Regions from separate parts of the Nesterenkonia sp. CL21 genome, predicted to be linked through region 1. Evidence: riboswitches for the same ligand, from Rfam matches in the RefSeq annotation. Region 1 holds a riboswitch; each other region holds the start of a gene.
The links. Region 1 has a riboswitch for S-adenosylmethionine ahead of Q7C18_RS09295 (flavin reductase family protein). Riboswitches for the same ligand answer to the same signal wherever they lie in the genome.
Positions count from the first base shown of each region.

Region 1 (7,030 bases):
CTCCCGCCGGGGCCGCCGAATTCCCGGGGCACCCGCAGGGCGCCGAAGCGCGCCTCGTCCAGGAGCCGGACAGGCTCATGGGGCAGCTCGCGGGCCAGCTCCCGGTGCACCGCTCCGGAGGCGATGGTCTCCAGCAGGCTCTCGGGCAGCTCGACGCCGGAGTGCGGCGCCTCCACGCCGCGCCCGCCGCTGGTGCTGGTGTTGGTGTCAGTGCTGGTCTCGATGCTCGTCGTCGTGGTGCTCATCGGCTGTTCACGTCCTCCCAGGCGGCGTGGATGTCGCGGTCGAAGGCCGGGGTGAGGATCCCGTCCAGGTAGTCGCCGTACCAGGCGGCGACCTCGTCGTCGTGATAGGCGCTCTTCAGCGCCTCGTACTTCTCCGGCTCCTCCTCGGCGAAGCCGGGGCGGGCGCAGACCGCCAGGGCGAAGGGCAGCGCCTCGTCCGCGGACTCCATGATCAGGACCTCCTCCGGCATGACGTCCACCTCGGCGAGCAGTCGGGCAAAGCCGAAGACGGCGTCCACGTCCGGGTAGATCTGACCGACCGACTGCTGGTCCACCTCCACGAACTCCAGGTCCAGCGGATTCGCGGTGATGTCATGCACGGACAGGGCCGCCACATGCTTGGACTCGTCGATCTCGATCAGCCCGCCGCGGGCCAGCAGCCGGATGCCCCGGCCGTTGGTCGCCGTGTCCACCGGCAGGGCGATGCGTGCCCGCTCCGGGATGTCCTCGAGCGTGTCATGGACGGCCGAGTAGATCCCCGAGGGCTGCTCGAACATGAAGAACAGCGGCTCGATGTCCAGGTCGTTGTCCTCGTTGAACTGCCGCAGGTAGCTGATGTTCTGGAAGAAGTTGACGTCGTATTCGCCGTTGGACACCGCATGGTTGGGCTGGATGATGTCGGTGACATAGGTGGCGGTGACGTCCCAGCCGTCCGCGGCGAGGATCTCCTCGGCGATCTTCGTGGGCTCCTGGAACGGCGGGGACTCGGTGACGATCAGCCGCAGGGTGCGGTCATTTCCGAGTGCCCCGGCGATCCCGCAGCCCGAGGTGAGGCTCCCGACGCCGGCCAGAGCGGCCATGCCCAGTGAACCGCTGAGCAGCCGGCGCCGGGAGAGTCTGGTGTCTGCGGCCGCTGGCGAGCGCCGCAGGGTGGGGGCGGTCATGCGGAGATCTCCGCCCAGGCGGCGTCGACGTCGACCTCGAAGGCCGGGTCGAGCACGCCGTCGAGGTAGTCGGCGAACCAGTCGCGGACCTCTTCGGACTGGTAGGCGCGCTCCAGCGCCTCGGCGGCCTCGGTGCCGGCGAAGTCCGGGGCGGCGGCCACCACGCAGGTGAAGGGCAGGGCCACGTCCTCACCTTCCAGGGCGAGGGTGTCCTCGGGGCCCAGGCCGATCTCGGAGGCCAGGCGCAGGAAGGCGAAGGCGGCGTCGACGTCGTCGATGCTCTGCGCCACGGACTGCTGATCGACCTCCACGAACTCGAGGTCCCGCGGGTTCTCGATGATGTCGCGCTGGGACAGCTCGGTGACCGGGACCGATTCGTCGATCTCCAGCAGCCCGGCGTCGGCGAGGAGCTTCAGGCCGCGCCCGTTGTTGGCGGTGTCCACCGGCAGCGCGATCTGGGCGCCCTCGGGCAGATCGCCCAGCTCGCTGTGCTCACTCGAGAAGAGCCCTCCGGGGGCCTCGTAGACGGCGAACACCGGCTCGATGTCCAGGCCGTGGTCAGAGTTGAACTGGTCCAGGTAGGCGAAGTTCTGGAAGAAGTTCGCGTCATACTCACCCTGGGCCACCACCTGGTTCGGCTGGATGATGTCGGTGACATAGGTGGTCTCCAGCTCCCAGCCCTCCTCGGCCAGCAGATCCTTGGCGATCTCAGTGGGCTCCTGGAAGGGCGCGGACTCGGTCACGATGATGCTGATGGTGCGGTCCTCGTCCCCGACGGCGTCGGCCAGCCCGCAGGAGGTGAGGCTCCCGACGGCGGCCAGCGCGGCGATGCCCAGTGCACCGCGCTGGAGCCGCCGCCGGGAGAGTGTGGGGGTCTGGGAGGGACGGCCGATGGTGCTGCGGTTCATGCGGTGAAGTCCTCCCAGATCGGCTCGACGGTGTCGAGCGTGAACTCGTCGGTGAAGTCGATGGCGCCGTCGAGGTAGTCCTCGAACCACTGCTGGACCTCCTCGGACTGGAAGGCCTCCTGCAGGGCGGCGGCCTTCTCGGTGTCCTGGAAGCCGGGCGCCCCGGCGACCACGCAGGTGAAGGGGATGCGGACGTCGTCGTCGTCCTCCAGGATCAGCGCGGTCTCCGCGACGTCGTGGCCCGCCTCGGCGACCAGCCGCGCGAAGGCGAAGCCGGCGTCGACGTCCGGCAGGGTCTGTGCGGCGGACTGCTGGTCGATCTCGATGAACTCGAAGTCCTTCGGGTTGTCGATGATGTCCCGCTGCGAGAGCTCGGTGACCTCCTTGGACTCGTCGATCTCCAGGACCCCGGCGTCGGCGAGCAGCTTGATCCCGCGGCCGTTGTTCGCGGTGTCGACCGCCAGGGCGATCTGGGCGCGGTCGGGGAGGTCCTCGATGCTGTCATGCTGCAGCGAGAAGATGCCGCTGGGCGCGTAGTAGACGGAGAACGCGGGCTCCACATCGGTGCCGTTGTCCTGGTTGAACTGCCGCAGGTAGGCGATGTGCTGGAAGAAGTTGGCGTCGTACTCCCCCTGGGCCACCACCTGGTTGGGCTGGATGATGTCGGTGACGTAGGTGGTCTCCAGCTCCCAGCCGTCCTCGGCGAGGATGTCCTTGACGATCTCGGTGGGGTCCTGGAAGGGCGCCGACTCGGTGACGATCATGCTGATCGTGCGGTCGTCGTCGCCCACGGCGTCGGCCAGCCCGCAGGAGGTCAGGGTGAAGGTCCCCACTGCGGCGAGTCCGCCGAGCAGCAGGCCGCGGCGCCCGAGCGGGGAGGAGGCGAGCGAACCGGTGGCCCCGGTCAGCCCGAGCGCGCCGGAGACGCCGGAGGATGTCAGTGTTCTGGGCATGTCACAAGCTTTCGTTGTCAGGGTGCAGCGACCTGCACGCCGGGATGGAGGAGTGCGCACGGAGCGCAGGGGCGGCCGAACCGGCCGGTGGTCAGATGCGCTTGTCGGTGAGCCGCGCGAGGCGGGTGCCACTGAACTGCACGAGCGTCACCAGGGCGATCATCAGCACGATGGCGACCATCATCACCGCGGTCTCATAGCGGTAGTACCCGTACCGGATGGCGAAGTCGCCGATTCCGCCGCCGCCGACCAGTCCGACCATGGCCGAATAGGAGATGAAGCTGACGGTGGTGATCGTGATGGACCCGATGATCGCCGGCTTGGCGTCCACCAGCAGCACATTGCGGATGATCTGTCCGCGAGTGGCCCCCATGGCACGGGAGGCCTCCACCGCCCCGGACCCCAGCTGGGTGATGTTCTGCTCCACCAGCCGGGCGAAGTAGGGAATGGCGTTGACCGTGAGTGGGACGATCGCAGCCGCCGTGCCGACCGTGGTGCCGACGACCAGCCGGGTGAACGGAATGATCGCGATCAGCAGGATGAGGAACGGGAAGGAGCGGACCATATTGACGATCCCGCTGACCAGCGCATGGGCGCGGGGCAGCGGAGCGATTCCGCCCGGGGCATGGATGAACAGCCAGATGCCCAGCGGAGTGCCGAACAGCACCGCCAGCGGGATGGCCACCGCAATCATGGCGAAGGTCTCCAGCATGGCCTGGACGAGTTCGGGCTGCAGTTCGAGGATGCGTTCCATCAGCGACGACCTCCCTCGAACGGCACGGCGGCGAGCAGCTCAGAGGCCGCGAGCCTCCGGGGGCCACGGGGCGGGTCCTGGGGCGCCGGCGGCTCTGCGGACTCTGCCGACTCTGCGGACTCTGCGGACTCTGCGGCGCGACCCTGGTCCCCGCTCGGCGTCGGCGCCTGCGTCCGGGCGCCGCCGTCACGGTCCACACTGATGCCGTCGCTGACCAGGTACCGGCCGATGGAGGTGTGCGGAGCGAAGCCCTCGCGCTGCAGCTCCCGGGCGGGGAACTGCTCCACCACGCGGCCGGACTCCATGACGGCGACGTGATCGGCCAGGGCCTTGATGACCTCCATCTCGTGGGTCACGATGACCACGGTGATGCCGAGCTCGCGGTTCACGTCGGCGAGATACTGCAGCACCGTCGCCGTGGTGAAGGGGTCCAGGGCGGAGGTCGGCTCGTCACACAGCAGCACCTCCGGCCGAGTGGCCAGGGCGCGAGCGATGGCCACCCGCTGCTTCTGCCCGCCGGAGAGCTGGGCCGGGTACACCTTGGCCTTGTCGGTGATGTCCACGATCTCCAGCGCCTCGGCGGCGCGACGCCGGCGGACGCGACGGTCCTTCTCGCCGGCGAACTTCAGGGACAGCTCCACGTTCTGGGCGACGGTCAGATTGTTCACCAGGTTGAACCCCTGGAAGATCATGCCGATCTGGTGCCGGGCGCGACGCAGAGCCTCGTCGTCGAGGGCGGTCAGCTCCACCCCGCCCACATGCACCTCACCCGAGGTGGGGCGCTCAAGCAGGTTGATGTTGCGCAGCAGCGTGGACTTCCCGGCGCCGGAGAAGCCGATGATCCCCTGGATGCTCCCGCGGGGGATCTCCAAGGAGACGTCATCGACGGCGTGGATGGGCTCCTTGCCCCGGGCAGCGGGGAAGGACGTGGACACATGGCGCAGTGAGATCATCGGGCATTCTCCATCGTCTCTGGCGTTAGCACCGTTCCCCGGGCCGCACTGGGCACGGCTGCTCCGGGTGGTTGCTGCGACGTCGTCGAGCCAGATCTCTCAGTCGCTCTGGATGGGTTCGTTGGGGTCAACCATACGCGCAGCAGATGAACAATCGTCAAGTCAGCGGATTGAGTTCATGTCACGAGGCGTAAGAATGTACAGCCCCCTCGGACTGAGGGAGCCACACTCTGGACGCATCCTGCGCGCCCGCTGGACGGAATATGTCGCCGCGTCTCATCCTGCGAACGGTTCTTTGATCACATCTCTCTGCGGCCGTACGCTGGACACACAGACCATCCCGAGCGGCCGAGAGATCTGGCTCGTCGACGCCGCAGCAACCTTCGGATGCGATCCGCCCCCTCCGGCGGGTCCTTCAGAAAAGGTGCTACCGCCAGGACCGATGGGAGTTGATCCGCCATGAGCACCGCACTGGCCGCCGCCGAGCGCCCCACGACCACCGTGGAGGAGACCGTGCCGCACGCGCCCGCTGACACCGGAGCCCGCCCCGCCGTGGGCCGCGCCGCCACCCGGCTGGCCGACGTCGATCCGCTGGAGCTGCGCCGGACCTTCGGCCACTTCCCGCAGGGGGTGGTGGTCGTCGCCGCCGAGGTGGACGGCCGCCCGGAAGGGCTCGTGGCCTCCACCTTCACCATCGGCGTCTCGCTCGAGCCACCGCTGGCCACGGTGGCGGTGCAGCACAGCTCCACCACCTGGCCGAAGCTGGCCGGGGCGGACACCGAGCTGGGAGTGTCACTGATCGGGCACGGCCAGTCGGAGCTGTGCCGGAAGATCGCCTCCAAGGACCGGGAGAGCCGATTCACCGGCCTGAGGACAAGCATCGGCACAGGTGGGTCGATCACCCTGGAGGGTGCGCCCGTCACCTTCACCACCCGCATCTACGACCAGGTCCGGGCCGGCGACCATGACATCGTCGTGCTCGAGCTGCTGGACCTGGCGGTCGAGGACTCCGCCGAGGCGCTGGTGTTCCACCAGAGCGAGTTCAAGAGCCTCGGCCCGCTGTCTCCCGAAGCCTGAGGGCATCCCCCTGCATCCGGGGGCACCGTCGTCGGGCCCACGCCACCCCACATGTCTCACACTGTGACATCACCTTTGCCCGGCCCACGCTGATCCGCGTAGGGTTGAGCACGTACACCATCCCGAGCGGCTGAGAGATCTGGCTCTGTGACGCCGCAGCAACCTTCGGATGCGTCGATCGGCCTCTCTGTGCCCGTCGCATCAGAAAAGGTGCTACCGCCAGGATCGATGGGAGTGAATTTCCTATGGGTTCGTCTGCACCCGCACTCGTGACGCACGAGTCTGACCAGCACCTCTCCGAGCATTCCGGCGGCGTCGCTCTGCTGGACCGTCCCGCCCCCGCAGGGGCCGCCACGCATTCGATGGACGTGCAGCTGCGCGGTGTGGGGCGCGCCTTCGACGGACGCACCGTCCTGCACGACGTCGACCTGCACATCTCCCCCGGCGAGGTGGTCGCCATCCTGGGCGCCTCCGGCTGCGGGAAGTCCACGCTGCTGCGCGCCGTCGGCGGTCTCGACGCCGGATGCTCCGGTGAGGTCATCATCGACGGCACCCCGGTGCGCACCTATGACGAACGGACCGCCGTCGGCTTCCAGGAGCCTCGGCTGCTGCCCTGGCGCTCGGTGCACCGCAACGTCTCCCTCGGGCTGCCGCGGCACGTGTCCGCGGCGGAGGGCCGTCGGCGAGTGGATGAGCTGCTCGAACTGGTCGGCCTGGCCGAGCGCGCCCAGCTTCGCCCCCGGGAGATCTCCGGCGGCATGGCGCAGCGCGCCTCGCTGGCCCGGGCCTTGGCCCGCCGCCCCGGCGTGCTCCTGCTGGACGAGCCCTTCGGCGCCCTGGACGCCCTGACCCGGCTGAAGATGCAGGACCTCCTCCTGGACGTCCATGCGCAGACCGGCACCACGGTGCTGCTGGTGACCCACGACGTCGACGAGGCCCTGCAGCTGGCCGACCGAATCCTGCTGCTCGGCTCCGACCCGGTGGACCCCGCCCGCGAGGGCGCCACCGTCTCCCGACTGCTCACCGTTCCGGGCAGCCGGCCGCGTGACCGTGCCTCCGCCGAGCTGGCCGCCCTGCGCGGCGAGCTCCTGGCCGGCCTCGGCGTCGACGCGCACTAGCCCACCCGCCCCGGCCGGACCGCACGTTCCGCTCAGGTCTGACAGTTCAGGACTGACAGCTCAGGACTGACAGCTCAGGACTGACAGGCCGCGCGGCCC
Region 1 is NZ_JAUTWR010000005.1:30,258-37,287, reverse strand. Features, by position in the region: gene Q7C18_RS09325 (acyl-CoA dehydrogenase family protein) at 1-245, opposite strand, end outside; gene Q7C18_RS09320 (MetQ/NlpA family ABC transporter substrate-binding protein) at 242-1,168, opposite strand; gene Q7C18_RS09315 (MetQ/NlpA family ABC transporter substrate-binding protein) at 1,165-2,076, opposite strand; gene Q7C18_RS09310 (MetQ/NlpA family ABC transporter substrate-binding protein) at 2,073-3,029, opposite strand; gene Q7C18_RS09305 (methionine ABC transporter permease) at 3,121-3,783, opposite strand; gene Q7C18_RS09300 (ATP-binding cassette domain-containing protein) at 3,783-4,736, opposite strand; SAM riboswitch class I at 4,744-4,855, opposite strand; SAM riboswitch class I at 5,069-5,185, shown strand; gene Q7C18_RS09295 (flavin reductase family protein) at 5,196-5,813, shown strand; SAM riboswitch class I at 5,928-6,048, shown strand; gene Q7C18_RS09290 (ABC transporter ATP-binding protein) at 6,176-6,931, shown strand.

Region 2 (7,030 bases), on a different contig from region 1:
TGGACTTGCCGTCGTCGACGCTGCCGGCGGTGGCCAGCCGGAACAGTGTGGCGGTCATCAGAAGTATCCGTCCTTCTTGCGGTCCTCCATGGCGGCCTCGGAGAGCCTGTCGTCGGCGCGGGTCGCACCGCGTTCGGTGATGGTGGCGGCGGCCACCTCGTGGAGCACCGCGGTGTTGTCCGCGGCCTCAGAGAGCACCGCCCCGGTGCAGGACATGTCACCGACGGTGCGGTAGCGCACGCGCAGCACCTCGGTGGGCTCCGCCGCGGTGGGGCGGCTGTGCGGACCCACGGCCCGGATCATGCCGTCACGGTGGAAGACCTCGCGGTCGTGGGCATAGTACAGCGGAGGCAACTCGATGTCCTCGGCGGCGATGTAGCGCCACACGTCCAGCTCGGTCCAGTTGCTGATCGGAAAGGCCCGCACGTGCTGGCCCGGCCGGTGGCGTCCGTTGTAGAGGTTCCACAGCTCGGGGCGCTGGCTGCGCGGATCCCACTGGCCGAACTCGTCGCGCAGCGAGAGGATGCGTTCCTTGGCCCGGGCCCGGTCCTCGTCCCGCCGGGCGCCGCCGAAGACGGCGTCGAAGCGGCGCTGCGCGATGGTGCGCAGCAGCGGCACCGTCTGCAGCGGGTTGCGGGTGCCGTCGGCGCGTTCGGTGAGCTCGCCGGCGTCGATGAGCTCTTGGACGCTGCCGACCACCAGCTCCAGGCCGAGGCGCTCCACGGTGCGGTCACGGAAGTCCAGGACCTCCTCGAAGTTGTGACCGGTGTCGATGTGCACCACCGGGAAGGGGATCCTCCCGGGCCAGAACGCCTTGGCGGCCAGGTGCAGCATGACCACGGAGTCCTTGCCGCCGGAGAACAGCATGGCCGGCCGATCGAACTCGGCGACGACCTCCCGGATGATGTGGATGGACTCGGCCTCCAGGCGGGCCAGCGCGGACTGGCCGGCGAGGTCGACGACGTCGGCGGCCCGTGGGGCCGCGGCGGTGGCGGTGGTCATCTCAGGCTCCTGTGGCGGTGGTGGTGTGGATGCCGCATTCGACCTTGCCGCTGCCGGCCCAGCGTCCGGAGCGGGGGTCCTCCCCCGGGGCGACCTTCTGGGTGCAGGGTCGGCACCCGATGGACGGATAGCCGTTCTGCAGCAGCAGGTTGACCGGGAGGTCATGGCGGTTCGAGTGGTCGACCAGGTCGTCGAAGGTCCAGGGGGCGACCGGGTTGACCTTGATGAGTCCGTGGAGCTCGTCGAAGGTGACCAGCGGCGTGTCCACGCGGGTGGGCGCCTCATCCCGGCGCACTCCGGTGAACCAGAGCTTGTAGCCGCTCAGCGCCTCCCCGAGAGGCTCCATCTTGCGCATCCGGCAGCAGGCGGCCGGGTCCCTGCCGAACAGGTCCTTGCCGTACTCGGCGTCCTGCTCCGCCACGGTCAGCTTCGGAGTGACGTCGACGACGGTGACGTCGAGACGACGGGCGACCTCATCTCGGGCGGCCAGCGTCTCGGTGAAGTGATAGCCGGTCTCCAGGAACAGCACGTCCACACCGGGCAGCTGCTCCGCGACCAGCGCCGGCAGGACGGCATCGGCCATGGAGCAGGCGACGGCGACGTCGGCGGTGTCCACATGCCGTGCCGCCCAGCCGATCACCTCCTCGGCGGGGGCGTCCCAGCCGAGCTCCTCGGCGCCGGCGGCGGCCAGGGCGCGCAGCTCCTGGGTGAGGGCGATGTCGGTCGCGGCGCTCATACCAGCTCGACCTCTCTCTTCTGCAGCTCGGAATCGTCCACCCGGTGGCTCCACTGGGCGAAGGTCTCTCCCGTCTGTCGGCCGTCCAGGTACCGGCGGACCAGCAGCTCCACGTAGTCCACGAGCTCCTCCGCCGTGACCTTCAGCCCTCGCACAGTCCGGCCGAGACCGGCCTCATCGCGGTCCACGAAGGTGAGCCCGCCGCCCAGGTGGACCTGGAAGCCGGGGGTCTTCTCCCCGTCGGCGTCGGGCAGCAGCTGCCCCTTCAGCCCGATGTCCGCGGTCTGGATGCGGGCGCAGGAGTTGGGGCAGCCGTTGATGTGCAGGGTGAGCCGCTCCGGCATCTGCTCGGCGACGTCGGCCAGCCGCTCCTCCAAGGCATCGATGGTCCGGGCCGCCGTGGTCTTGGTCTCCACGATGGCCAGCTTGCAGAATTCGATGCCGGTGCACGCGATGGTGGAGCGCCGGAAGACGCTGGGCCGGGGATCCAGCCCCAGCTCGGCCAAGGCGGCACAGACCGTCTCGACGTCGTCTTCGGCGATGTCGAGGACCACGAGCTTCTGGTGCGGCGTGGTGCGCAGACGGTGGGAGCCGTGACGCTCCAGCAGGTCCGCCAGCTCGATCAGCAGCGTCCCGGAGACCCGACCCACGGTGGGGGTGACGCCGATGTAGCACCGGCCGTCCTTCTGCCGGTGCACGCCGACGTGGTCCCCGGGAGTGTCCGGGGCGGACGGGGCCGGCCCGTCGGTGAGCGTACGGCCCAGGTACTCGTCCTCGATGACCTGGCGGAACCTCTCCGGCCCCCATTCGGCCAGCAGGAACTTCAGCCGGGCCTTGTTGCGCAGGCGACGGAACCCGTAGTCGCGGAAGGTCTGGGTGACGGCATGCCAGACCTCGGCGGCCTCCTCCTGGCGGACGAAGACTCCCAGTCGCTCGGCCAGCCGGGCGTTGGTGGAGAGCCCGCCGCCGACCCACAGGTCGTAGCCGGGGCCATGCTCCGGGTGCACGACGCCCACCAGGGCGAAGTCGTTGATCTCGTGGACCACGTCCTGGCTGGGGTGTCCGGTGATCGCCGACTTGTACTTCCGCGGCAGGTTCGCGAGCTCGGGATCGCCGATGTAGAGCCGAGCGATCTCCTGGATGACAGGGGTGGGGTCGATGATCTCATCGGCGGCGATGCCGGCCACCGGGGAGCCCAGGATCACTCGGGGGGTGTCTCCGCAGGCCTCGGTGGTGCCCAGGCCGACCGCTTCGAGGCGGCGCCAGATCTCCGGGACGTCCTCCACGGCCACCCAGTGCAGCTGGATGTTCTGCCGGTCGGTCACATCGGCGGTGTCCCGGGCGAAGTCTCGGGAGATCTCCCCGATGACACGCAGCTGCTCGGTGGTGAGGGCGCCGCCGTCGATGCGGACCCGCAGCATGAAGAACTTGTCGTCCACCTCTTCGGGCGGCAGCGAGTTGTGGGCCCCGGCCGGCACGCCGGGGCGACGCTGGGTGTAGAGGCCCCACCAGCGAAAGCGGCCGCGGAGGTCGTCCGGGTCGATCGAGTCGAAGCCCTGCTTCGAGTAGATCGTCTCGATGCGCTCCCGGACGTTCAGCCCGTTGTCGGCCTGCTTGAACTCTTCATTGTGGTTCAGCGGCTCGGTGCCGTCGACCTTCCACTGCCCGTTCGGGCGCTTCTTCGGCCGGCGGGCGGACACGGCGGACACGTCAGTGCTCATGCTCCTCCATCGCTCCTGGCGTTAGCACCCGGCTCTCCCGGGTTGCTGCGGCGTCGTCGAGCCAGATCTCTCAGCCGCTCTGGATGGTTGCTGGTGTGAGCACCACGCTACTGGACGCCAGACGGAAAACGAAGATTCCACGTCATATGTCGTCATCTATGTTCATGTGTTCATATGAGTTGCGCGACGGGGTGAGACCTCCCGCAGACACGCGCCATCGACTCCCCGGCGAGGCCGGGCCCTGCTCCGCGGCTCAGGCCTCGTCGAGGCCCTTCTCCGCCAGCCAGTCGGCGGCGACGTCGGCGGCCGACGCCTGGTCGTCCACACTGACGGCGTTGAGCCCGTTGAGCTCCTCCTGCGTCAGTTCGGCCGTGACCTCCTCGATGAGCGCCGCGGCGTCGTCCCCCACAGAGTCGGAGACCAGCGGGAGGATGTTCTGCGGCAGCACCAGATCCTCCGGGTCCTCCAGCATGACGAGGCCGTTCTCCTCGATGGCTGGATCGGCGGAATAGATGTCGGCCACCTGAACGTCCCCGTCGAGCAGCGCCTGCACGGTCAGCGGCCCACCGGAGTCCTCCACCGGGACCAGGGTGACCTCCACCCCGTAGACCTCCTGCAGACCCTCAGGGCCGTAGGGACGAGTCTCAAACTCCGAGTTCGCCGCGATCCGCAGATCCTCATCCACGTTCGCAAGGTCACCGACGCTGCGCAGCTGATGCTCCTGTGCGAACTCCGCGGTCACCACGAAGCTGTCCTGATCGGTGGCCTCCGCCGGCTCCAGGGCGCTGATCCCCTCCGGGAGGCTCTGCTCCAGTCCGGCGAGGATCTCCTCCAGGTCGGAGGCCTCAGCCTCCGCGTCCACGTACTGCAGCAGGTTCCCGGCATATTCGGGGAACACGTCGATGTCCCCGGCCTCCAGCTCCGGCATGTAGACCTCGCGCTGGCCGATGTCGAACTGCCGGTCCACCTCGTGGCCGCCCGCCTCGAGCCGCTGGGCGTAGAGCTCCGCGATGATGGTGTTCGAGTAGTACTGCTGGGAGCCGACCACCAGCGCGCCGCCCTCGGCGCCGGCGTCGTCGTCTCCCCCGTCAGCCAAGGGATCCTCGGCCCCGCAGGCGCTGAGAGCCAGCGCGGCGAGTCCCAGCAGGGCGGCGGAGACGAGGGCAGGACGGCCGAGACGGCCGGGGGCGGGGCTCGAGCAGGACACGGGGACCATCCTCTCCTGGAGCTCAGTGGATCCCGGGGATCCTCCTGAGAATCCGTAGGGCTGCGATGAACAGGGCGTCGACGAGGATCGCCACGGCGATGACCACGAAGGACGCTCCCAGCATCATGGCATAGTCATGGTTGCGCAGGCCCAGGAACAGCGGCCGCCCCAGTCCCCCGGCCCCCACGTAGGCGGCCAGGGTGGCGGTGGCGATGACCTGCAGGGTTGCCAGACGCACCCCGCCCAGGATCAGCCGCAGCCCCAGCGGCACCTCCACGGTCACCAGCACCTGCCACGGGCTGAGCCCCTGGGCGCGCGCGGCGTCGACCACGCGGCGGTCCACCGCCTCCACCCCCGAATAGGCGCCGGCGATGATCGAGGGCACCGCCAGGACCACGAAGGCGATCATCGGGGCCTTCAGCCCGATCCCCACCGCGAGGCCGGCCAAGGTGATGATCCCCAGGGTCGGCAGAGCACGGGCGGCCCCGGTGGAGAGCACGGCCAGCGCCCGGCCCCGCCCGGTGTGGCCGATGACCAGCCCGGCAGGAAGGGCGATCGCCGTGGACAGCACCAGCGCCAGCAGGGTGTACCAGAGGTGCTCGGCCGTGCGGACTCCGAGACCGCCCGGACCCGCCCAGGACTCGGCGCTGAGGACCCACTGCAGCGCCTCCATCAGATGGGTCATGAGCCGGCCCGCCTCGCCTGGGTACGCTGCCAGGGCATCGCCAGCCGGCCCAGGCCCACCAGCAGCAGGTCCACGACGACGGCGAGCAGCACGGTCATGATGATGCCGGCGGCGATGGACGGCACGATGCCACGCTGGAACCCGTCGGTGAACAGGGAGCCGAGGCTCGCCACACCCAGGACCGCGGAGACGCTGACCAGACTGATGGTGCTCACGGAGACCACCCGCAGCCCCGCCAGCAGCGCAGGCCCGGCCAGAGGCAGCTCCACTGTGAGGAAGGCGCCCCAGCGGGACTGCCCGACCGCGACCGCGGCCAGCCGGACGTCCTGGGAGACCGCGCCGAAGGCATCCGCGGCGGAACGGACCATCAGCGCCAGACCGAACAGCGTGAGCGCGACGATCACATTGAGAGCGTCCCGCACCCCGGTCCCGATGAGGATCGGCAGGACGATGAACAGCGGCAGCGACGGAATCGCATAGAGCAGACCCACCGAGCCCAGGAGAGGCTCACGCAGGCGTCCGAGCCGATCGGCGACACGCCCCAGCGGAAGGGCCAGCAGGAACGCCGCCGCGACGGCGGGAAGGCTGAGCAGCAGATGGTCGACCGTCAGGCTCAGGATGCGCGGCAGGTTCGCCAGGGCCCAGTCCATCAGCAACCTTCTGGCGACGGGGCCGCAGGCTCCGTGCCGTCCTCTCCCTCGATCAGCCCGACCGGTCTCCCGGTGTCGTCGACGACCGTCCAGCCGCCGCCGACCCGCGGGGAGGCATGCAGCCGCCGCCGTCCGTCCTGCAGCCCCAGGAATCGGGAGACGAAGGCGTCGGCGGGCTCCTCCACCAGCTCCCGGGGCGTGCCGATCTGGGCCACCTCCCCGCCGCTGCGCAGCACGACGATCTGATCCCCCAGGGCGAGTGCCTCGTCGATGTCATGGGTGACGAAGATGATGGTCTTGCGCAGCTGAACCTGCAGGCGACCCAACTGGGACTGCAGCTCCACCCGGATCAGCGGGTCCACCGCGCCGAAGGGCTCGTCCATGAGCAGGATGTTGGGGTCGTCGGCCAGGGCGCGCGCCACGCCGACCCGCTGCTGCTGCCCTCCGGAGAGCTGGGCCGGGTATCGACGTGCCAGCTCGGGGGCCAGGTCCACCAACTCCATCAGGTCACGAGCCCGCTCCTGCGCGGCACCCCGGGAGACACCATTGAGACGCGGAACGGTGGCGATGTTGTCCACCACCCGGCGGTGCGGCATGAGCCCGGAGTGCTGCATGACATAGCCGATGCTGCGCCTCAGCTGCACCGGCGGTCGCGAGGACACCGTCTCCCCATCGATGCGGACCTCACCTGAGGTCGGCTCCACCATCCGATTGACCATTCGCAGCAGGGTGGTCTTGCCGCATCCGGAGGACCCCAGCAGCACCGTGGTGGTGTGGGAGGGGACCGTCAGGCTGAAGTCCCGGACCGCCGTCGTGCCGTCCGGGTAGGTCTTGGTGACATGGTCGAACTCGATCATGACGCAGCACCCTCACGCTGGCCCTCGATGTCAGCCGACGCAGCAGACGGAGGATCCGCCCGGTGGACCTCGGCGTGGTCGCCCAGACGCCGGGCCATGACGTCGACCGCCTGCGGTGAGGAGTCGATGCAGACGAACCGGCGGCCGGTCTCCGCAGCGGCGGCCCCCAGCG
Region 2 is NZ_JAUTWR010000009.1:51,177-58,206, reverse strand. Features, by position in the region: gene Q7C18_RS12840 (GTP-binding protein) at 1-58, opposite strand, end outside; gene cysD (sulfate adenylyltransferase subunit CysD) at 58-1,002, opposite strand; gene Q7C18_RS12830 (phosphoadenylyl-sulfate reductase) at 1,004-1,738, opposite strand; gene Q7C18_RS12825 (nitrite/sulfite reductase) at 1,735-3,459, opposite strand; SAM riboswitch class I at 3,463-3,549, opposite strand; gene Q7C18_RS12820 (ABC transporter substrate-binding protein) at 3,713-4,675, opposite strand; gene Q7C18_RS12815 (ABC transporter permease) at 4,689-5,351, opposite strand; gene Q7C18_RS12810 (ABC transporter permease subunit) at 5,348-6,001, opposite strand; gene Q7C18_RS12805 (ATP-binding cassette domain-containing protein) at 6,001-6,858, opposite strand; gene Q7C18_RS12800 (site-specific DNA-methyltransferase) at 6,855-7,030, opposite strand, start outside.
Region 2: another riboswitch for S-adenosylmethionine. It lies ahead of Q7C18_RS12825 (nitrite/sulfite reductase); the one in region 1 lies ahead of Q7C18_RS09295 (flavin reductase family protein).

Region 3 (7,030 bases), on a different contig from region 1:
CGTCAGGGGAGGTCGACGTCGACCTCGGAGAGGGCGCAGCCGACCGGGAGGATGACGCCGAGGTGTCCTGCCGGATCGCCCTGCACACCGGAGACGGCGACATCACCGTCACCAGCGCGCCGCCGCCGTGGGAGCGGGACTGACCACGGCTCGGAGCCCCGGAGCCTGCGCACGACGACGGCGGGCCGGTGTCCGCAGAGCCGAGCTCCGCGGACACCGGCCCGCCGCCGTCGTGATCCTGACCTCACCGCCGGAGCGTCACACCCCGGCCGGGACCCGGGCCAGCTCGGCGCGCACCACCGCGGTGGCGTTGACCAGATGGCGCAGCGAGGCCTCCGTCTCCTCCCAGCCGCGGGTCTTCAGGCCGCAGTCCGGGTTGGACCACACGATCTGCGGGTCCAGCACCTCGGCGGCCAGCCGCAGCCGTTCGATGAGCTCGTCCACCCCGGGCACCCGCGGGGAGTGGATGTCCCACACGCCCGGGCCGATGCCGCGGGAGAAGCCGTGCTCCGCCAGGGCGGTGACCACCTCGAAGCCGGACCGGGAGGCCTCCAGGGTGGTGACGTCGGCGTCGAGGGCGTCGATCGCGTCGATGACGGTCTCGAACTCCGAATAGCACAGGTGGGTGTGCAGCTGGGTGTCCGGCTTCGCCGCGGAGGTCGCCAGGCGGAAGGACTCCACCGACCAGCGCAGATACTCGGGGCGGTGGGCCACCTGCAGCGGCAGCAGCTCCCGCAGCGCCGGCTCGTCCACCTGGATGATCCGGGTGCCGGCGGCCTGCAGATCCTCCACCTCGTCCCGCAGGGCCAGTGCGATCTGGTCGGCCGTGGCGGCCAGCGGCTGGTCGTCGCGCACGAAGGACCAGGCCAGGATCGTCACCGGGCCGGTCAGCATGCCCTTGACGGGCCGGCGGGTCAGCGAGGCGGCGTAGCGGGTCCACTCCACGGTGATCGGGGCGGGACGGTGCACATCGCCGAAGAGGATCGGCGGGCGCAGGCAGCGGGAGCCGTAGGACTGCACCCAGCCGTGGGTGGTGGTGATGAAGCCCTCCAGGTTCTCCGCGAAGTACTGGACCATGTCATTGCGCTCCGCCTCGCCGTGCACCAGCACATCCAGACCCAGGTCCTCCTGGCGGCGGATGCAGTCGGCGATCTGCCCGCGGATGGCCTCCTCGTACCCCTGCTGGTCCAGGGCCCCTCGCCGGTGGGCGGCGCGCACCCGACGGATCTCGGAGGTCTGTGGGAAGGAACCGATCGTGGTGGTCGGCAGCGGCGGCAGGTCCAGAGCCGCCTCCTGAGCGGCCCGGCGGTGCTCGGCGGCGGCCCGGCGGCGGTCCTCCGGCAGCACCTCGTCCAGACGACGGCGCACCGCCTCCACCCGCACCTGCGGGTGCCGTTCACGCAGCCTGCGGCGGGAGGCGTCATCCGCGCGCAGCCCCTCCAGGGCGTCCGGACCTGCAGTGAGATGACCGGCCAGCGCCAGCACCTCGCCGACCTTCTGGTCCGCGAAGGCGAGCCAGCCGGCCACCTGCGGGTCCAGCTGCGTCTCGCGGGCTGCGTCATGGGGGACGTGCAGCAGCGACGTGGAGCTGCTGACCGTCACCGGGCCCTCGTGGCGCTCCCGCAGCTGGTCCAGCAGCCCGGCCGCCCGGGCCACATCGGTACGCCACACGTTCAGCCCGCCGACGATGCCGGCGGCCACGGTCCGTCCGGCAAGCGGCGCCAGGCCCTCCTTCGCCGGCAGCGCGCCGCGCTCCAGGTCGAGGCCGACCGCCTCGACGCCGGCTGCGCCGAGGGCGGCCAGCGCGTCGTCGCCGGCGGTGCCGTAGCTCACCGGGACGAACAGCGCCGGACGCGCTGTGAGCCCGGCGAACGCGGTGTAGGCGGTGCGCAGGCCGGTGACGATCTGCTCCCGCGGGACGTCCCATCCGTCGGAGGCCAGTGCGGGCTCCTCCAGTTGCACCCAGGCGGCACCGGCGTCATGGAGGGCGCCGAGCAGGGCGGAGTAGGCGGCCACCAGCTCATCGAGCCGGTCGAACCGAGACTCCTGGGCGAGGGCGCCGTCGGTGCCGCCGGTGGGGCTCTCGGCGGAGCTGACGGCCTTGGCCAGCAGCAGGAAGCTCACCGGGCCCAGCAGGGTGGGGCGGGGGAGGGCCGCGCCGGCCGTCTCGGCGGCCAGGTCGCGGAAGGCACGGAAGCGCTCGACGACGGCGTCCGTCTGAGCGGAGAAGCCGACGTCGGGCTCGATCTCCGGCACGTAGTAGTGATAGTTGGTGTCGAACCACTTGGTCAGCTCCAGCGGCTCCACCGTGGAGGTGCCGCGGGCCAACGCAGAGACCAGGGCCAGGCCCTCGCCGGTGTCCGGGGAGGTGGCGGAGAAGCCCGCCTCACGGAAGCGCCGCGGCACCAGGCCGAGCAGCACGGAGGCGTCCAGGACCTGATCGATCACGGCGCCGTCGGCCGGGATCGCCGAGTCCGACTCCAGGCCCAGGCCTGCCAGACGGCCCAGGGTGCGGGCGCGGTGAGCGTGGATGGCCTCGCGCAGCGCAGCGACGTCGCCGCCGCGCCAGTGTGCCTCCAGCGCCTTCTTGATCGCCCGATTGGGTCCGATGCGCGGGTAGCCGAGCACGGTCGCCGGCAGGGCGGGAACCTGAGCGGGCGGCTGGTCCTCGGGGCGGGCAGGGGTGGTGGTCATGATGTCTCCTCTGTCAGATGTGTCAGATGTGTCTGGGGTCAGATGCAGGTGATGGACGGATCGCATGGGGTGCCCGGACTGTTCGTCCCGGGTGACGCGGCAGGGCGCACCAGGACAGCCGACCGCGATGCGGTCCGCAGGAATGAAGGGGCCCTGTGCGGCAGGGAGCGGTGCGCTCCGGGGTCAGGACAGCTCGGGCAGGACCCGCTGCTGACGTGCGGCGTCTCGGATCCTCAGGTGATCGAGGATCGCCAGGGCGGCCGGGTGCTGGTTGAAGGTGAACAGGTGGAGGCCGGGACATCCGAGCTCCAGCACCGCGTCGATCAGGTTCAGAGTGGCGGCCACCCCGCGGCGTCGTCGTTCGGCCGGGTCGGCGACGTCGAGGTAGTCGAGCAGGTGCTGCGGCACCGGAACTCCCGAGATCTCCTCCAGGCGTCGCAGCCGCTTGGGGCTGGTCAGCGGGGCCAGTCCGGCGACGACCGGCAGGTGGATGCCCTGGGATCGGGCGTCGTCCACCAGGCGGGCGTAGTCCTCGGGGTCGTAGAAGACCTGGGTGATGGCGTAGTCGGCGCCGGCCTCCTGCTTCTCCCACAGTGCGCACAGGTCCGCCTCGTGGTCCCGGTCCGTGCCGGAGGGCGGATAGGCGGCCACTGAGATGGACACCGGGCGGGCGCCGGGCCCCTCGGGCGGGTCGAGGCGCTCCTGCTCCACCTCCCGGACCAGACGCACCACCTCGGCGGCGCGGTTCAGGCCTGCAGGCTGGTGGATCCACTCCCGGGCACCGCCCGGTGGGTCCCCGCGCAGGGCGAGCACGTCCCGCACGCCGAGGTCCAGCAGCTGCTCCACCGAGCGGCGCACCTGGGCGCCGGTGCTGCCTGCGCCGATGAGATGCGCCATCACGGGGGCGGGAGTGCTCCGGAGCAGGTGCCGGATCACCTCCAGATTCGCTCCCTCGGGCTGGTTGTGGCCGTGGGTGACGGAGAAGTAGTCCGGGCCCGCCTCGGCCAGCAGTTCGATGCTGCGCCAGGGGTCACGGCCGTCGCGGGCAGGCCGCGGCGGGAAGACCTCGAAGGAGATCAGCGAGCGTCGTCGGGTGCGCTGCACCAGATACGAGGTGTGCGGCGCGTGGTCGTCAGATTCCAGGGCGTGCTGAGACAGAGTGCCGGCGGACGGCACGGATGGTGTCATGGAGGGTCCTCCGTGTGGGGCGTTCATCATCGTTCATGAGGCGCCACAGGGAGGCTTCCCCTGCGCCGTGCTTGCCGCTGAAGATAAATCCACCTCGGTGAATATGAGCTTCGCGGCCGGATCGTCATCTGGGGCACCCCGTCACGCGGGAAAGGGTTGCCGACCGGCCAAGCCAGAGCCTGTGTGACCGGTTCTCGTGATCCTTGTGTGGTCTTGACGTTAGCACGGGCCCGTGGTTCGGGGAAGACCCTCGACAAGGGATGACGTTATGTGAACATATTGAGGTGCCTCCTGCACAAACTGGCAGCCAGCGGAGCTCGACGGCCCTGTGGGGGTCCTCGGAGGCCTCCGGGCTCCCTGTCATGGCCTCCGGATACGCTGGTCCCCATGGTCGACCGGTATCTGAAGAATGCGATGCGCCGCAATGCCCGCAAGGCGGTGCGACGCTCCCTGCGCACGGCTTCCCGCGGAGGTTCGGGCGGAGTGTCTGGGGGAGTCTCCGGGGGAGTGTCCGGTGGAGTGTCTGGTGGTGGAGCGGCGGGACGCCGGCGCCGCCGAGGCGGCAGTCAGGGCCTGCTGTGGTGGTTGCTCGGGCTCGTGCTGGTGGTCCTCCTCGGTGCGCTGATCAGCTGGATCCAGAGCCCGGGAGAAGGTGCCGCGCCGTCGCCGTCGGAGGACGGCGAGGTCGCCACCCTCGTGCGCGTGGTCGACGGCGATACGCTCGTCGTGGAGCTGGACGGACAGGAGGAACGGGTGCGGCTGCTGAACATCGACACCCCGGAGTCGGTGCATCCCCATCAGCCGGTGGAATGCCTGGGGCCGGAGTCCTCGGCGCATATGGAGTCACTGGTCGCCCCGGGGGATCCCCTCGTCCTTGAGTTCGACCACGAGCGCACGGACCGCTATGACCGCCTGCTCGCCGGCGTCTGGGCCGATGACGTCCTGCTGAACGTCCAGATGGCCCGGGACGGATTCGGGGTTCCCGTGCACTACCCGCCCAACGACCGGTTCCTCAGTTCCGTGGAGGATGCCTGGTCCCAGGCGGAGGATGACGGCGTCGGGCTCTTCGCCGATGATCTCGACTGCGAACCGGCCCTGCCCTGACGCCCTCGGGGCGGGGCCCGAAATAGGATGGGGGCATGAGCAGCTCCCCGACGCCGGCGACCCGGCGGCAGAAGATCGCCGTCGCAACCAGCACCATCGGCGTCCTGGGAGGGATCACGGTCGGCAGCTGGCTGATGATCGACGGCACCATCGACATTGCGATCGTCGGCGGCGGCTCCATCCCCGCCGGGGAGGACTGTCCCAGCCGCATCCTGTCGCCGGTGGTCCCCGAGAGGGTGCCGGTTCAGGTCCTCAATGCCACCAATGAGCCGGGACTCGCCGGCGACGTCGCCGAGGATCTCACGGATCGCGACTTCCGGGTGGAGGCGGTGGACAACGACTATTTCGCCGACACCGGCTTCGAGGCCATCATCCGTGCCGGTGAGCGAGGGCTGCGGCAGGCCTACACGGTGCAGCACCACATCCCCGGAGCCCTGGTGGACGTCGACGACCGCGACGACTTCACCGTGGACGTGGTCCTGGGCTCCGAGTTCGCCGGCCTGCAGGATGTCGAGGAGATCGAGATGGAGCCCGGCCGGCTGGACTGCGCGGGCTCTGGACGCTGACTCCGCCTGTCGACCGCCGGAGACGACGATGGGCCGCCCCGAGTGACTCGGGGCGGCCCATAGTGTGGTCGCGCTCAGGCGGCGTGGGGGAGGCTCAGGCCTCGGCGGCCTCGGCGCCCTTCCAGCGGCGCGCGCGGATGAACGAGCGCACCCCGGTGATGATGTAGACGATCAGCAGGACGAAGGTGATGGAGCTGACGACGACGGCGGCGGGCCGCTCGGCCTCGCCGGCGAACAGCGCGCCCAGCTGCATCACGTTCATGGAGGTGCCGAAGACGCCGAGCAGCGCCACCACCAGGGCGATGTGGATGCCGACCTTCGCGTTCTTCAGGCCGATGAGGCCGCTGATGAGCAGCACGACACCGAGGATCGCGGGGATCAGCGCGGTCCAGCTGGCGAAGGACGTGGCGATGTAGGCGATGACGCCGAGCAGGATCAGAATCCCGCCCAGGCCGATGGTGATGCGGGGCATGGTGCTCCTTGGGGTCGAGGGGAACGGCTTCTTCTACAGAGTGTAGTAGAACTGAGGGGTCGGCGAGGAGGGGTGATGTGCCGGCTCCCGCCTCTCCGCCTGTCAGCGGACCTTCGTCCAGGTGCCGCAGGACTCCGAGCTGACCACCAGCTGCTCCTGGTCGCCGAGGGTGATCTGCAGCGGTTCACCGAACTCCGGGGCATCGCGGGGGATGAATCCGGAGTCCAGGATGTGGCCGTCCCCGCGCAGGTCCCGGAAGATGTCCCACCAGCAGAGCATCGTGTCCTCGTCCCAGTCCAGTTCATAGGTCCCGGGCTCCACGTGTTCACCGACGACGTGCATGCCGGTGCCGAACTGGGTCTCGGGCCTCTCCGGGACGGTGTCCTCCAGGGGCAGCCAGTCGCCGCAGTCCACCGAGTCGACCACCTCACCGTCCTCCAGGACGGCGATTCCGCGGTCATCGGCCCCCGTGCGCCGCACGGTGGTCTCACTGGCGTCGGCGTAGATCACGTAGAAGCACGTCGCATCCGTCGGGCCCGAGCCGGGGTCCTGGCGGTAGGCGCCGGGCGCGATGTCCTCCCCGACCACGAGCCCCTCGCCGTCCGAGAAGGCCTCGCCCCCGGCGGGGAGGAGGTCCTCATGGGCCGTCTTCTCCGGCCGTGCCTCCGCGCCGAGCAGGCCGACGGCCCGGCCCTCCCGGCTCGCACCCTGGTCGTCGGCTTCCTGGGGTGGTGTTCCCCGGTGGGGGTTGGCGGTCAGGATCAGTCCCCCGACCAGGAGGACCAGCAGCAGGCTCAGCCCCCCGATGACGGCAAGGCCCCAGCGGTACTCCTCGAGGAACCCGCGACTCGAGGACGTTTCCGCAGCCCCGACCCCGAGCTCGGCGTCGGACTCGAGCTCGGCGTCGGCGTCGGCGTCGGGAGCGGGCGACGCTGCGGCGTCAGGGCATGCAGGAGATGCGGCGGAGTCTGGGGATGCAGGAGAGTCGGCGGACTCGGGCGCATCA
Region 3 is NZ_JAUTWR010000006.1:59,890-66,919, reverse strand. Features, by position in the region: gene Q7C18_RS10435 (DUF4097 family beta strand repeat-containing protein) at 1-143, shown strand, start outside; gene metE (5-methyltetrahydropteroyltriglutamate--homocysteine S-methyltransferase) at 259-2,694, opposite strand; gene Q7C18_RS10425 (methylenetetrahydrofolate reductase) at 2,878-3,882, opposite strand; SAM riboswitch class IV at 3,945-4,084, opposite strand; gene Q7C18_RS10420 (thermonuclease family protein) at 4,270-4,986, shown strand; gene Q7C18_RS10415 (LytR C-terminal domain-containing protein) at 5,022-5,552, shown strand; gene Q7C18_RS10410 (hypothetical protein) at 5,647-6,024, opposite strand; gene Q7C18_RS10405 (hypothetical protein) at 6,127-7,030, opposite strand, start outside.
Region 3: another riboswitch for S-adenosylmethionine. It lies ahead of Q7C18_RS10425 (methylenetetrahydrofolate reductase); the one in region 1 lies ahead of Q7C18_RS09295 (flavin reductase family protein).